2 regions of the Streptomyces sp. NPDC102259 genome follow, and region 2 is predicted to be linked to the other one. Evidence: riboswitches for the same ligand, from Rfam matches in the RefSeq annotation. Region 2 holds a riboswitch; the other holds the start of a gene.
The links. A riboswitch is a leader RNA that binds a small molecule or an ion and turns the genes downstream of it on or off. The one in region 2 is predicted to bind thiamine pyrophosphate.

Region 1: another riboswitch for thiamine pyrophosphate. It lies ahead of thiC (phosphomethylpyrimidine synthase ThiC); the one in region 2 lies ahead of thiO (glycine oxidase ThiO).

What each region holds. Positions count from the first base shown of each region.
Region 1 covers NZ_JBIWMA010000006.1:224,882-232,704, forward strand. Annotated here, with positions in the region: gene ACIRPU_RS17445 (hypothetical protein) at 1-732, shown strand, start outside; gene ACIRPU_RS17450 (VWA domain-containing protein) at 991-2,424, opposite strand; gene thiC (phosphomethylpyrimidine synthase ThiC) at 2,601-4,427, opposite strand; TPP riboswitch at 4,420-4,609, opposite strand; gene ACIRPU_RS17460 (YibE/F family protein) at 5,024-6,742, shown strand; gene ACIRPU_RS17465 (SsgA family sporulation/cell division regulator) at 6,899-7,345, opposite strand; gene ACIRPU_RS17470 (IclR family transcriptional regulator) at 7,446-7,823, opposite strand, start outside.
Region 2 covers NZ_JBIWMA010000018.1:38,367-46,189, forward strand. Annotated here, with positions in the region: gene ACIRPU_RS32240 (deoxyribonuclease IV) at 1-641, opposite strand, end outside; gene pknB (Stk1 family PASTA domain-containing Ser/Thr kinase) at 687-2,627, opposite strand; gene ACIRPU_RS32250 (thiazole synthase) at 2,765-3,559, opposite strand; gene thiS (sulfur carrier protein ThiS) at 3,563-3,763, opposite strand; gene thiO (glycine oxidase ThiO) at 3,835-5,001, opposite strand; TPP riboswitch at 4,999-5,109, opposite strand; gene ACIRPU_RS32265 (hypothetical protein) at 5,162-5,512, shown strand; gene ACIRPU_RS32270 (NAD(P)/FAD-dependent oxidoreductase) at 5,590-6,792, shown strand; gene ACIRPU_RS32275 (Rv2175c family DNA-binding protein) at 6,852-7,217, shown strand; gene thiE (thiamine phosphate synthase) at 7,295-7,823, shown strand, end outside.

The DNA of each region.
Region 1 (7,823 bases), on a different contig from region 2:
ACCATGGCGCTCAACGCCTCCGCACTCATCACGGTGGCCGCGGCGGCCGAGTACCAGCACTACGTGAAGGTCCGCGAGGAACTGCGCCACCCGGCGCCGTCCACCCCGTCGTCCACGTCCGAGACCGGCTCCGTGGAGCCGGGCGCGGCCGCGGTGGGGCTCGCCACCACCCTGGGGGACGCGGCCCAGGCCGCCGAAGCCGCCGGGGCGGGCGCCGTCGCCGCCGTCCTCACCCCTGTCCTCGCCGGGACCGCCGCGCTGATCTTCCTGCTCGTGGGCTACCTCCTCAGGGCGCTCGACCCCGAGCAGGCGTTCGCCCGGACCATGGTCGTCGCCGGCTGGACGTTCGGGGCAGTGGCCGTGGCCGCGATCCTCGTCGCCACCGTCGCGCTCCTGCTCACCGCTCTGCGCAACCGGCCCTCCCTGGAGGCCGGACCGTACAGCGAACTGAGCCAGGAGGTCGACCAGGCCAGGGAAGCCTGGCGAGAAGCCCTGCTGGAGCGCGGCATCCTGCCGTTCCTCCAGGAGGCCCTCGCCAGTCCCGGCGCGGCGGCCGCCCTGCACACCGAGCCGGCCCGACCGGCCCCCACCGGCCGCCTCCCGAAGATCGGCTACGACCGCCCGGGCTTCAGCAGTCCGGACGACGGCCGTTCGACGGGCCCGCGCCCGAGCTTCAGCAGCCCGGACTACACCAGCCCGGACTTCGGCGGCCCGGAGCACCAGCCGGAATAGGCACTCGGCTTGCGCCCCCGCCGACCCCGCCGAGGGGAGCGCAAGCCGTACGCCGGGCGCCGGGCCGCTCTGGTGGAGAGCCGGTGGAGAGCCGGGGTACGGGTCAGTGCTGCCCTGCCTTGCGGTGCTCAGTGCTGCCACGTGCCGGACGGACTCACGGGGCGGGCAGCCCGGAGTCGTACGTCCGGGCAGCCGGAAGTCGTATGCCCGAGCAGCCGGGAGTCGTACGCCCGGGCATCCGGGCATCCGGGCATCCGGTCAGAGGATCCCGGCGCGCCCCGCCGCGGTGATCCAGCTCGGGAACTCGGACAGCAGCCGGTCGTACAGCTCCTGGTCCGGGACGGTGCTGATGTCGTCCACGGAGAAGAACCCCACGTTGTCGACGCGGCGTCCGGGCAGCGTGTCGAACCGCTCCAGGACCCCGTAGTTGGACCGGCCGAGCCCCACGAACTGCCAGAAGATCGGCTCCTCGACCGCCGCCCGCAGCTCCCGCTCGATCAGCGCGTCGCGGTAGACGCCTCCGTCGGAGAAGAACAACACCAAGGTCGGGGCGGCCGCCGGATTCTCCCGGACATACGATCTGACCTGGGCAATCGCCTTCTGTTCCTCGTTCTGGATGCCGACCGAGCGCATGTCGACCTGCCCTGGTTCCGTCCCCTTGCGAGGCTTCTTGCCGCGCCGGAACAGACTGATCTCGCCCACCCGCACATGCAGCCGCAGCCACTCGGGGAGCTCGCCCAACCGCAGGTCGGGGAGGCGGGCGGCTTCGCTGGCGAAGGTCCAGGCCTGCATCTCGCCGTCGTCGTCGAGTTGTGCCGCCACCGCCGCCATCCGCTCCACGACGTCCGCCACCACACCCCGTGAGTACAGGAACGCCATGGACCCGGAGGCATCGAGGACGAGCACGATCCGCGCGCTGATCCCCACCGCCCCCCGCTTGCTCAGGCTGACGGCCACCTGCTCCTTGCGCAGCGACAGCCGCTTACGCACGTCGACGGGAAGCAGTTCCTCCCCCTTGGTCAGTCGGGGGCCGGACGGTGGGGGCATGGTCGGTGGGGTGCTTGTCGGTGGGGACGGCGCGGGTGGGGTGGTGGCCCGTGGGGTGACCGCAGGTGGGGTGACCGGCGGGCGATTCGGTGGGGTGACCGCCCGCTCCGGCTCGTCGTCGACCGTGATCCCGAAGTCCGTGGCCACCCCCGCCAGCCCGGAGGCGTACCCCTGTCCGACCGCCCGGAACTTCCATCGTCCCTCGCGCAGGTACAGCTCACCGGCGATGAACGCCGTCTCCGTGTCGGCCTGCATCTCGAAGCGGGCCACCTCGGAGCGCCCGTCCCCACCGAACAGTCTCAGCGTCAGGCCGGTCACCTGACCGAAGGTGCCGCCGTCGGCCGACGCGCACAGCACCACACGCGTGATGGCGCCCTCCAGCGAGCGGAGGTCCACCTGGACGGTGTCGGTCATGACACCGGCTTCGCTCCGTTTGCCGACGTGCCGCACGGCGCCGGACGCGTGCAGCGGCTGGTTGTAGAAGACGAAGTCCCCGTCGTCACGCACCCGTCCGTCCCGCGCCAGCAGCAGCGCCGAGGCATCGATGTCCGGCCCACCGGCCCCCTCGGCCCAGCTGAGTTCGACCCGTACGTCCGGCGCGTCGACCGGCAGATTGGCACCCTTGCTCAGGGATCGCGCTGTCATGAAGGCAAGTCTGCCGAGCAGACGCCCGGGGACAACCCAACGAACGCGATGGTCTCCTCCTGTCGGTCGTCGTCGAGCCGTCAGGCGGCCGCACCGCTCGGCATCGGCCCCCCGGCCGCGCTCATGGCGCTGTCCCCAGGTGTCCAGTCTCAGGGGACAGCGCCGATCCGGATACGTCAGTCGGCCAGCGGCAGATACACCCGGTTCCCGCTTGCCGCGAACTCCTTCGACTTCTCCAACATGCCCTCGGCGATCTCCTCCGCCGAGGCCCCCTCGGCCGCCCCGGCGCCGAACCGCTCGTTGATGCTCTGGCTGATCTTCATCGAGCAGAACTTCGGCCCGCACATCGAGCAGAAGTGCGCCGTCTTCGCCGGCTCCGCGGGGAGTGTCTCGTCGTGGAACTCCCGTGCGGTGTCCGGATCGAGGGCGAGGTTGAACTGGTCCTCCCAGCGGAACTCGAAGCGGGCGTCGGACAACGCGTCGTCCCATTCCTGCGCGCCGGGGTGCCCCTTGGCGAGGTCGGCCGCGTGGGCGGCGATCTTGTAGGTGATGACACCGGTCTTGACGTCGTCCCGGTTGGGCAGGCCCAGATGCTCCTTGGGCGTGACGTAGCAGAGCATGGCCGTGCCCCACCAGGCGATCATCGCGGCGCCGATACCGGAGGTGATGTGGTCGTACGCCGGCGCGACGTCCGTCGTCAGCGGGCCGAGCGTATAGAACGGAGCTTCATCACAGATCTCCTGCTGAAGGTCGATGTTCTCCTTGATCTTGTGCATCGGGACATGGCCCGGGCCTTCGATCATCGTCTGAACATGGAAACGCTTCGCGATCCGGTTGAGTTCCCCCAGCGTCCTCAACTCCGCGAACTGCGCCGCGTCGTTGGCGTCCGCGATGGACCCCGGCCGCAGCCCGTCGCCCAGCGAGTACGTGACGTCGTAGGCGGCGAGGATCTCGCAGAGTTCCTCGAAGTTCTCGTAGAGGAACGACTCCTTGTGGTGCGCGAGGCACCAGGCCGCCATGATCGAGCCGCCGCGCGACACGATGCCGGTCTTGCGGTTGGCGGTGAGCGGGACGTACGCGAGGCGGACGCCGGCGTGGACCGTCATGTAGTCCACGCCCTGCTCGGCCTGCTCGACGACGGTGTCCTTGTAGATCTCCCAGGTCAGTTCCTCGGCGCGGCCGTCGACCTTCTCCAACGCCTGGTACAGCGGCACCGTGCCAATGGGGACGGGGGAGTTGCGCAGCACCCACTCGCGCGTGGTGTGGATGTTGCGGCCGGTCGACAGGTCCATGACCGTGTCGGCGCCCCAACGGGTCGCCCAGGTCATCTTCTCGACCTCCTCCTCGATGGAGGACGTCACCGCCGAGTTGCCGATGTTGGCATTGACCTTCACCAGGAACCTCTTGCCGATGATCATCGGCTCCATCTCCGGGTGGTTGACGTTGGCCGGCAGCACGGCGCGGCCCGCCGCGATCTCCTCGCGTACCACCTCGGGAGAAACGTTCTCTCGGATGGCCACGAACTCCATCTCGGGTGTGATCTCCCCGCGGCGCGCATACGCGAGCTGGGTGACCGCCTCACCGTCCCGGCCGCGACGCGGCAGGCGCGGCCGACCCGGGAAGACCGCGTCGAGGTTGCGCAGACCGCCGCGCGGTGAGGTGTGCTTGATGCCGTCGTCCTCGGGGCGGACCGGACGGCCCGCGTACTCCTCCGTGTCGCCCCGGGCGATGATCCAGTTCTCGCGCAACGGCGACAGGCCCCTGCGAACGTCGGTCTCGACGAGCGGATCGGTGTACGGGCCGGAGGTGTCGTACAGGGCGACCGACTGCCCGTTGGTGAGATGCACCTGACGAACCGGCACCTGGAGATCGGGGCGAGCGCCCTCGACGTACCCCTTGTGCCAGCCGATGGACTTCCCGGCCTCCGAGGCGTTCACATCGACCGTGCTTTCGCCGGTCGCGTTCTGCGTGAAGGCAGGCGTGCGTGCGTCCTTGTTGGTCATGAGACCTACTCCCTACGCCGGCATTACCCGGTAACAGGTTCGGCGGTCGACGCAGCGGCTACCGCTTGCCGACGTGTCATGTGAAACATCACTCGATTCGAGAGACGTTCCACGTGAAACATCGCTAAGACGGAGGTCAGCGCCCTCTCAGCCCGGTGCTCCGAGCTCCCGCGTGTGCAAAGGTTGTCTCCACGCTAGCGTCAATTCTGGCGCGGTGAACAGAGGGCCCCTGTCGTTCTTGCGATGATCGGTCGGTGACCACGACACACCAGCCCCCGTACCCGCCGCCCGAGCCGCCCCGCCGACCCGGCTCCGGAAGCGGCCCCGGCAATGGCTCCGGCAGCGGTTCTGGCAGCGGTCCCAGAGGCGACCGCGACTTCAGAGACGGTCACGATCAGCCGCGTAGCCCCGACCGCGGGCCGGGATACGCCGGCGGACTCGGCGGGCTGAGACGCGTCGGCACTCCCGGTGGCCAAGGTTCCGGCTCCGGTCAAGGACCGGGCTCCGGTGGAGGCCCCGGGCCAGGGGCAGGGGCAGGGCCAGGCTCCCGGTCGGGGCCGGGAAACAGCCGGGGTTACGGGAACGGCCAAGGGCCCGTGCCCGGGCCCGGTCGGGGATACCCGAGCGGGCAGGGATACGGGAGCGGGCAGGGGTCCGAGAACGGCCAGGGATACGGGGACAATCAGGGGTACGGGGACGGGCCCTCGCCCGGTCAGGCGTACGGCCCCGGTCATGATGCCGGTCCTCGTCCGGGCCCGGGCCCGCGTCCTACACCCGGTGCCGGCTCTGGTTCTGGTTCTGGTTCTGGTTCTGGTGACGGATATGGCTTCGACCGGGAACACGGTCATGGGCAGAGCCACGACAGTGGTCATCGCGACGCCCCTGGCGAGGGCCACGGCGACGGGCACGGCCACGGTCACGGCCCGGGCGACAGGCACAACTCCGGTTCCGGTTCCGGTTCCGACGGCGGGCACGGGCATTCGCACAGCCACAGTCACGGCCCGGCCGCCCCCGTCTCCCAACACCTGCGCAAAATCATCGCGGCCATCATCATTCCGTTCGGGGCCGCGGTGCTCGTGGGGCTCGTGGTGCTGTGGCCCGGCGGAGCCCCTGCGCACGAACGCACCGGGGTCGGCTTCGACCGGCAGACCCAACAGGCCACGGTCACCAAGGTCGTGAGCGTGAGCTGCGCGTCGGTGAACGCCTCGGGCGACACCCCTACCGGCGACACCTCCACGGCCGAGGGCTCCTCCGCGCAGCAGCAGGCGAGCGGCACCTGCAAACGGGCCACGATCCGGGTGGACACCGGCGACGACAAGGGCCGTACGTTCACCGAGATCGTCCAACCGGACCAGTCACGGCAGCTGGAGCAGGGCGAGAAGGTCGTGGTCGCCTACGAGCCCTCCGCGCCGAAGGACCTGCAGTACTCGGTCACCGACGTGAACCGCCGCATCCCCATGGCGGTCCTGGCCATCATCTTCGCGGTCGCCGTCGTGGTCGTCGGGCGACTGCGGGGCGTCATGGCGCTGGTCGCGCTGGCCATCAGTTTCATGGTGCTGAACTTCTTCGTCCTGCCCGCGATCCTCCAGGGGTCGAACCCGCTGGCCGTGGCGGTGGTGGGGGCGAGCGCCATCATGCTGATCGCGCTGTATCTCTGTCACGGGCTCTCGGCCCGCACATCCGTCGCGGTGCTCGGCACGCTGATCTCCCTGCTGCTGATCGGCATCCTGGGCTCGGTGTTCATCGACTGGGCCGCGCTCACCGGCAACACGGACGACAACACCGGTCTGATCCACGGTCTGTACCCGTCGATCGACATGAGCGGTCTGCTGCTGGCCGGCATCATCATCGGCTCGCTCGGCGTCCTCGACGACGTGACGGTCACTCAGACCTCGGCGGTCTGGGAACTGCACGAGGCCAACCCCGCGATGGGCTGGCGCGGCCTGTACCGGGCCGGCATCCGCATCGGCCGCGACCACATCGCGTCCGTGGTCAACACGCTCGTCCTCGCCTACGCCGGTGCCGCGCTGCCGCTGTTGCTGCTCTTCTCGATCGCGCAGAGCAGCGTGGGCGCCGTCGCCAACAGCGAACTGGTCGCGGAGGAGATCGTGCGCACGCTGGTGGGCTCGATCGGCCTGGTGGCCTCCGTGCCCGTCACAACGGCCCTGGCGGCCCTGGTGGTCTCCGCCGACCGGCCGGGCCCGGCGAAGGCGCCCGTGCCGGCTCCGGAGGCGACTCCTGCGGCTCCGGCGGTGGCGACGGCCGCGGGCGGCGCCCAGGCCCGGGGCGGCCGGGGCAGGCGGCGCAAGCGCTGAGGAGGGAGGGCGCCCGAGTGCCGAGGACACCGGCACTCGGGCGCACCTCATTCTTCCCGGCAGGTCGTTGAGCGCCTGCGCCACCAGTTGAAGAAGCGTTCCTGCACAACACCGACCGCGACGAAGCGTTCCGCCACCACCCGCTTCGCCCTCACGTCAGCCGGCGCTCTGCTCCTCCGCCAGGATCCGGTCCAACGCCTCGTCCAAATGCGCGTCGAAATCGGCGAGAGCACCCTCCTGGCCCAACGGAACCAGCTTGTCGGTGCGGTCCAGGAAGGCCACGAGCGGCGCCGCCGAGGACCGGAACAGCGCCTGGTCACCGCCGACCTGAAGCCGGATCAGAACCTCCCCCAGCACATCGGGGTCCACCGGCGAGACACGGACGTCCCCTTCGCCGCACGGCCTGCCCACCCCGTCGATGAGCAGCTCGCGCCCGAAGGCCCAGGTCACCGGGGCATCACCGGGCAGATGGAAGGTGAGTCGCACGGCGTAGGGATCGCACGACTCGTAACCCAGCTCCACCGGAATGCGGAACGAGAGCTCCTCGGAGACGAGGAAGCTCATCATGACCTCTGCCTGTACTGCCTGTACGGACTCGCGCATCGCCTTACCCCGTCATTTGCCGCCGACTGGCCGGGAATGGACCTTCTGACACTGCACGCATCTTGCTGAAAGTACACAACAGATCACAAGGAGTGAGTTTTCAGATACTGATAGAGATCGCCAGCGACCCCAGCAGCCGTCCGACCTCGCTCTGAAGCTGCCGCGCCGCCGGCAGCAACCGGTCGGCGTGATGGGCGGGCAGAGAGATCGCCATCGTGGCCGCCGTGGTGCCCACGGTGATCGGAATGGCGGCGCACACCGTGCCCAGCGCGTACTCCTGTCGTTCGATGACCGGCTCCATCCGCCGCATCCGCTCCAGGCGCCGCAGCAGAGTGTGGTTGTCACGCACGGTGTACGGAGTGATCGACTGCGCGGGGTAGCGGTCCAGGTGGTCGCGGCGGGCGTCCTCGTCCAGCTGGGAGAGCAGGCACTGGCCGATGGCGTGCGCATGGCCGGTCTCACCGAAGTCCGCCCACTC
Region 2 (7,823 bases):
ACCAGCAGATCGAGGGTCTGGTGCATGCCGGCCGGGCCGGTCAGGTCGTGCCCGGCCGCGAAGATGTGGCAGGTGTCCAGGCAGACGCCCAGCTTGGGATGGGCGTCCAGCGCCTCGAAGTACGGACCGAAGTCCCAGGTCCGGGAGCAGAGCGAGGCGCCCTGTCCGGCGGTGGACTCGAGCAGCAGGAACGGGTCCTCGTCGTGGGTCAGCTCGTCCAGCAGCGGCAGCAGGTACTCACGCACCTGCTTCAGCGCCACGGACCGGTCCCGCCCGCCCGTCGCGCTCCCCGTGTGCACGACCACGCCCAGCGCGCCGATCTCCCGGCCGCGACGCAGTGAGTGCCGCATCGACTCCACCGACCGCTCGGCCGTGGCCTCGGTGTGCGAGCCGAAGTTGATCAGGTACGGAGCGTGGACGTACGCCGGGACCGACCGCGCCGCGCACGCCTCCCGGAAGGCCTCGTCCTGCCGCGGGTTGCCGACGGGAGTGGCCCAGCCGCGCGGGTTCGCGACGAAGACCTGGACCGTCTCGGCGTCGAGGTCGTGCGCGTAGGACATGCCCACGTCGTGCAGACCGCCGGCCACGGGGACGTGACCGCCGACGGGGTTGCGGGAGGGGAAGGGGGCTGGAGAACTCACCGGTTCAGGGTGTCATGCCCCGGGCGCCGTCCCGGCACCGCCCGGTCACCGGATGGTGATCGTGATCGTCGAACCCTTGGGCGCCGTGTCGCCGGCGTCCACGGACTGGCTCTTCACGGTGTCGCCGAAGATCCCGAGCAGCCCCCGGTCCTCTTCGACCTCGAACCCGGACTGCTTCAGGAGCGACTTGGCGTCGTCGACGCTCGCGCCGACCACGTCCGGGACCTCGACCATCTCCGGCCCCTTGGACACCGTCAGCGTCACCGTGTCGCCCTCGGCGGCCTCGCTGCCCTCCTCCGGGGTCTGCGTCGCGACCAGGCCCTTGTCGAACTCGGAGTTGACCTGCCCGGTGGCGACCTTCACCTTCAGGCCGGCCTCCTCCAGCTCGGCCTTGGCGTCGTCCAGGGCGTCGCCGGTGACGTCCGGGATGTCGACCGGGCTGCCCTTGCTGACCACGATCGAGACCGCGGTGCCCGCGCGGCGCTTCGTGCCCGCCTCCGGGTCGGTGCTGATCACGAAGCCCTTGATGACGTCGTCGCTGAACTCCTGGGTCACCAGACCCGGCTCCAGGCCGTCCGTCTTCAGCAGCTCCTCGGCCTTGTCCAGCCGGGAGCCCTCCACATCCGGCACCTTCACGATCTCCGGGCCGTCGGAGACGGTGAGCGTCACGGAGTCGTGCTTGCGGATCCGGGCGCCCGGATCGGGGTCGGTGTCCATGACGGTGCCGCGCTTCACGGTGTCGCTGTTCTGGTGCCGCACCTTGCCGACCTCGAGACCGGCGGCCTCCAGTCGTGTCCTGGCCTCCGCCTCCTTCTGCGTCAGCACGGCGGGGACCTTGGTGAACTGGCCGGAGTTGATGTACCAGACGCCGGCTCCCACGCCGAACACCAGCAGGACGGCGGCGATGAGCGCGAGCACCCCGCGCCGGGGCCGCGCGGAACGGCGCCGGGGCGGCAGGGGCGGCCCGCTCTGGAAGCGCGAGGTGCGGTTGAGCGGGTCCTCGCCGTCGGCCGGATCGTCGTCGTTGACGGGGAGCGGACGGGGCACGGTGAGCGAGCGCGGGATCACGCTCGTGCGGTCCTCGGCGTTGTCGTGTCCCGCGGAGACGGCCTGCGGCGGCAGCGCGTCCAGCTGGTCCACGCTGAGCGGAGCGCGCGCCTCCCGCACCTGCCCGAGCAGTGCCACGGCGTCGTACGGCCGGACGTCGGGGGTGCGGGCGGTGGCCGACGCCACGAGCTCGTCCAGCTCGAACGGCAGCCCGGGAACGAGGGCGGACGGCGGCGGAACGTCCTCGTGGAGGTGCTTGTAGAGCACGATCGCGGGGGAGTCGCCGTCGTGGGGCTTCTCACCGGTGAGCATCTCGTAGAGGACCACCCCGCACGCGTACACGTCGACCCGGGGGTCGGCGGCGCCGGGCTGCTCGATCTGCTCGGGAGCGAGATAGGCGACGGTGCCGAGCACGGCTCCCGTGGTGGTGGTCACGGTGTCGACGGAGCGCACCAGTCCGAAGTCCGCGACCTTGACCCGCCCGTCATCCCCTATGAGCACGTTCTCGGGCTTCATGTCCCGGTGCACGAACCCGGCCCGGTGCGCGGCGCCGAGCGCGGCCAGCACGGGCTCCAGGATGTCGAGCGCGGCCCGGGGCTGGAGCGCCCCGCGCTCCCGCAGCACATCACGCAGCGTGCACCCGGCGATGTACTCCATGGCCAGATAGACGTACGACCCGTCGGCGCCCTGGTCGAACACCTGAACGACATTCGGGTGGGCGAGCCGGGCGACGGACTTGGCCTCCCGGATGAACCGCTCGACGAACGCCCCGTCGGCGGCGAGCGCCGGGTGCATCACCTTGAGCGCGAGCACGCGGTCCAGGCGGGTGTCCACGGCCCGGTAGACCGTGGCCATCCCGCCGACCGCGATCCGCGCCTCTACGCGATACCGGCCGTCGAGCAGCTGCCCGACCAGAGGGTCCTGAAGGGTCGTGTCCACGCAGGTGAGTGTACGAGCCGCCGCTGACACCTCCGCCGGTTCCACCGCGATCGCAGCGCTACTGGAGCCGACCTGTGACGCAACCCACGGGTCCCGCGACTCGCGTATCCGGAGACCGGACAGTAGCCGAGCGGCGGTCAGAACGCGGGGCGCTCGGGGTCCAGCATGGCCCGGCCCTCCACGGGCGAGGACGCCTCCGCGAAGTAGCGGGGCGGGATCCGTCCGGCCAGCCGGGCCAGCCTTCCCGCCTCGACGCCGGCCCGCATGGCCGACGCCATCCGCTCGGGTTCCCGCGCCCGCGTCACCGCCGACGCCAGCATCACCGCCGCGCACCCCAGCTCCATCGCCAGCGCCACGTCCGACGCGGTGCCCGCACCCGCGTCGAGAATCACCGGCACGCGCGCGTGCTCGACGATCAGCTGGAAGTTGTGCGGGTTGCGGATGCCCAGACCGGAGCCGATCGGAGAGCCCAGCGGCATCACCGCCGCGCACCCCACGTCCTCCAGCTTCCTGGCCAGCACCGGATCGTCGTTCGTGTACGGCAGCACGGTGAACCCGTCGTCCACCAGCGTCTCCGCCGCCTCCAGCAGCTCGATCGGGTCCGGCAGCAGCGTGCGCTCGTCGGCGATGACCTCCAGCTTGATCAGGTCGGTGCCCAGCGCCTCCCGCGCCAGCCGAGCGGTCAGCACGGCCTCTCCGGCGGTGAAGCACCCCGCCGTGTTCGGCAGCACCCGGACACCGAGCCGCTCCAGCACCGACAGCACGGAACCGTGCACCGAGGGGCCAACCCGGCGCATCGCGACCGTCGTCAGCTCGGTCCCGGACGCCACCAGCGCCCGTTCCAGCACGTCCAGGCTGGGCGCACCCCCCGTACCCATGATCAGACGGGACGAGTAGGACCTGCCGCCGAGGACGAAGGGATCGTCGGCCATGGCTCAGCCTCCCTGGACGGCGGTGAGGACTTCCACCCGGTCACCGTCGCGCAGCGCGGTGGACGGCCACTGCGCGCGCGGGACGACGGTCTCGTTGAGCGCGGCGGCCACCCCGGCCGGCGCCGGCGTCAGGGACCGTACGACGCTGTCGAGCGCCGTACCGGCAGCGAACTCCCGCCGCTCTCCGTTCACCGAGACGTTCACGCGGGCGTTCCCCCGGGCGTCGTCACGGGCGTCATGGGTGTCATGGGCGGCCTGGGTGTTCCTGTGGGCGTTCATGCGGGCTGCTCCGAGAGTGCGGTGGCGCCGAAGCGCCGGGGCGTGAAGGGGCGGGCCTCGTCCGGGAGCTCGCCGGTGGCCAGGGCATGCGCCATCGCGTCACCCGTCACCGGCGTCAGCAGCACGCCGTTGCGGTAGTGCCCGGTGGCCAGCAGCAACCCCGCCAGCTCGGTCGGCCCGAGCAGCGGCGCGTTGTCCGGGGACCCGGGCCGCAACCCCGCGCGCGTCTCCGTGAGCGGCAGCTCGGTGATCCCCGGCACCAGCTCATGGGCGTCGCGCAGCAACTCGTACACGCCCCCGGCCGTCACCGTCGTGTCCCAGCCCAGCTCCTCGCTGGTCGCACCGACGACCAGCTCGCCGTTCTCCCTGGGGACCAGGTAGACCTGGCTGCCGCGCACCACGGCCCGCACGGTCCGGCTCAGGAACGGCGCGTACCGCGGCGGCACGGTCAGCCGCAGCACCTGGCCCTTCACCGGCCGTACGGGAGGCAGCACGTCCTGCGGCACCCCCGCGAGCCGTCCGCTCAGGCTGCCGCCGGCGAGCACCACCTGCCCGGCCGCCAGGGCCGTACCGTCCCCCGTGACGACCCCCGTGGCGCGCCCGCCCACGACGGACAGCCGCTCGGCGCGCACCCGATGGAAGGCCACCCCGGCCCGCTCGCACGCGGCCACCAGCGCCCCGGTCAGCCGTCGCGGATCGATCTGGTGGTCGCCGTCGACCCGCAGCCCACCGCGCACCCCGGGCGCCAGCAGCGGCTCCAGGCGGCGGCACTCGCGCCCGGACAGCCACTCCGACTCCAGCCCCGACTGCCGCTGAAGGGCGTGCAGTTCGCGCAGATGGGCGCGGTCGTCGGAGTCCAGCGCCACCGCGAGCGTGCCGCAGCGCCGGTAGCCGAGGTCGCGCCCGGTCAGCTCCGTCAGCTCGGCCGCGAAGTCCGGATAACGGCGGGCGGAGGCCAGGTTGAGGCCGAGCAGGGTCTGCTCGCCGTGGTGCAGTTCCGTGACGGCGGCCAGCATCCCGGCCGCCACCTGGGCGGCCCCGCCGCCCGGCGCCGGGTCGACCACCGCCGTGCCGAAGCCGCGCTGCGCGGCCCGCCAGGCCGTGACCAGGCCGATGATCCCGCCCCCGATGACGAGGACGTCTGACGTACGTGGAGACGACATGGGCGTCCAGCCCCTCCCTTCGCCGGCATGACCCGGATCAGGTTCGACGGTCGGAGGCCGCCAGCCTCCCTCTCAGCCCGGTGCGTCCGGACTCCCGCGTGTGCTCTAGGTTGGCCACCCTAGCCCGTGGTCCGGCGCGTCTGTAAGGGAGCCTTTCGTCATGCCCCGCTCGTTGGACGGCCTCGTCCTCGCGCCCGTCGCCGACCAGGCCCCGGGCCAGGTCGGCACCCGCACCCGCTTCACGTACCACGAGAGCGGCGGCGAGATCTGGGCGGAGTACGCGGGCGGCGACGTCGTACGCGGGCATCTGGTGGGTACCCGAGAAGGGGACCGGCTCGACTTCCGGTACGTACAGCTCAAGCATGACGGGACGACGTCCTCGGGCCACTGCGTCTCGACGGTCGTGGAGCTGGCGGACGGACGGGTGCGGCTCGAGGAGACCTGGGCGTGGGAGTCGCAGAAGGGCAGCGGCACCAGCGTTGTGGAGCAGGTCACGGCGCACGAGCACTGACTGACGATTCGTCAGCCGCCTAAGGTGATCAGGTGAGTGAGCAGAGGCAGGAAGAAGGCGGCCCCTCCGGGCGGCGCGTGGTGGTCGTCGGCGCGGGCATGGCGGGGGTGCAGACCGCCGTCGCGCTGCGGGAACAGGGCTTCGACGGCACGGTGACGCTGATCGGCGCGGAGCCCCACCAGCCCTACGACCGGCCCCCGCTGTCCAAGGCCGTCCTGCTCGGCAACGCCGAGGGCTCCGCCTTCGACGTCGACTTCGAGGGCCTCGGCATCGAGCTGGTGCTCGGCCGCGAGGTCAGCGGCCTTCGCCCGGCCGACCACGAGCTGGACACCGAGGCCGGGCCCGTCCCGTACGACGTCCTCGTCCTCGCCACCGGCGCCGAACCGATCCGGCTGCCCGGCGCCGAGGGCGTGCCCGGCGTGCATCTGCTGCGCACCCTGGACGACGCCGAACGGCTGCGGCCCGTACTCGCCCGGCAGCACGACGTCGTGGTCGTCGGGGCCGGCTGGATCGGCGCCGAGTTCGCCACGGCCGCGCGGGAGGCCGGCTGCGCGGTCACCGTCGTCGAGGCCGCCGACCGGCCGCTGGCCGGGGCCCTGCCCGCCGAGGTCGCCGCCCCGATGGCCGCCTGGTACGCCGACAGCGGCATCGATCTGCGCACCCACGCGCGCGTGGAGCGCGTCGAGCCCGGCGCGGTCGTCCTGGACGACGGCTCCCGGCTGCCCGCGGGCGCGGTCGTGGTGGGCATCGGCGCCCGCCCCGCCACCGCCTGGCTGGCCGGCTCCGGCGTCGCGCTCGGCGCCCACCGCGAGGTCGTCGCCGACGCCCAGCTGCGGACCTCCGTGCCGGATGTGTACGCGGTCGGCGACTGCGCGTCCTTCCCCTCGGGGCGGTACGGCGAGCGGCTCCTCGTCCATCACTGGGACAACGCCCTCCAGGGGCCGCGCACGGTCGCGGCGAACATCGTCGGCGCCGCCACCGACGAACCCCTGGCCGTCTACGACCCGGTCCCGTACTTCTGGTCCGAGCAGTTCGGCCGCTTCGTCCAGTACGCCGGGCACCACGCCGACGCCGACCGCGTCCTGTGGCGCGGCGACCCGTCGGGGCCGGCCTGGTCGGTGTGCTGGCTGCGCGAGGACCGGCTGGTCGCCCTGCTGGCCGTGGGCCGGGCGCGCGACCTCGCCCAGGGCAAGCGGCTGATCCAGGCGGGCACGCCCATGAATCCGCGGCTGCTCGCGGACCCGGCGAGGCCGATGAAGGCGGCGACGGCCGCGGCCTGAGCGCCTGGTCGGACCGGCTCGGTTTCCGACTGTCAGCGGCAGATGGCAGGCTTGTTCCCGTGACCGAGATTGACGCAAAGACCGATGCTCTCGTCCCCGCCTGGCTCACCGTGCCCGACATCGCGGAGATGCTCGATATCGACGTGATCCGCGTCCGGCAGCTGATCAAGGACGGCCAGCTCATCGCCGTACGCCGGGGAGAGAACCGTGCCCTGCACATCCCCGCCGCCTTCATCGACGAGGACAAGGTGGTGAAGGGCCTGGTCGGGACCCTGACCCTGCTGCGGGACGACGGCTTCAAGGACGAAGAGATGCTCGAGTGGCTCTTCACCCCCGACCCGAGCCTGCCCGGCACGCCCGCGCAGGCCCTGAGCGAGAATCGCGGCACGGAGGTGAAGCGCCGCGCCCAGGCGCTCGCCGTCTGAACCGCGTACTGGAACCGACACATCCGGCGTACGGGGGCGCTCGCTCCCGTACGCCGCCGCCCCGGGGGGACCCTCGTATGCCCGACACCGCCCGCACCGGCCTGGCCGGCGCGCTGCTGTACCTCTGCACGGACGCCCGTACCCGCCAGGGCGACCTCCCGGAGTTCCTGGACGCGGTCCTCGCGGGCGGCGTCGACATCGTCCAGTTGCGTGACAAGGGCATCGAGGCGGCCGAGGAGCTGGAGCGCCTCGAGGTGTTCGCCGACGCCTGCGCCCGGCACGGCCGGCTGCTCGCGGTCAACGACCGCGCGGACGTCGCGCACGCGGCCACCGCCGACGTGCTCCATCTCGGACAGGGCGACCTGCCGGTCCCCGCGGCCCGCGCGATCCTCGGCGAGGACGTCCTCATCGGCCGCTCCACGCACACGGCGGCGGAGGCCGAGGCCGCCGCCGTCCAGGACGGGGTCGACTACTTCTGCACCGGCCCGTGCTGGCCCACCCCCACCAAGCCCGGCCGGCCCGCCCCCGGCCTCGACCTGGTCCGGCACACGGCCGCCCTGGGCGCCGACCGCCCGTGGTTCGCCATCGGCGGCATCGACCTCGGGA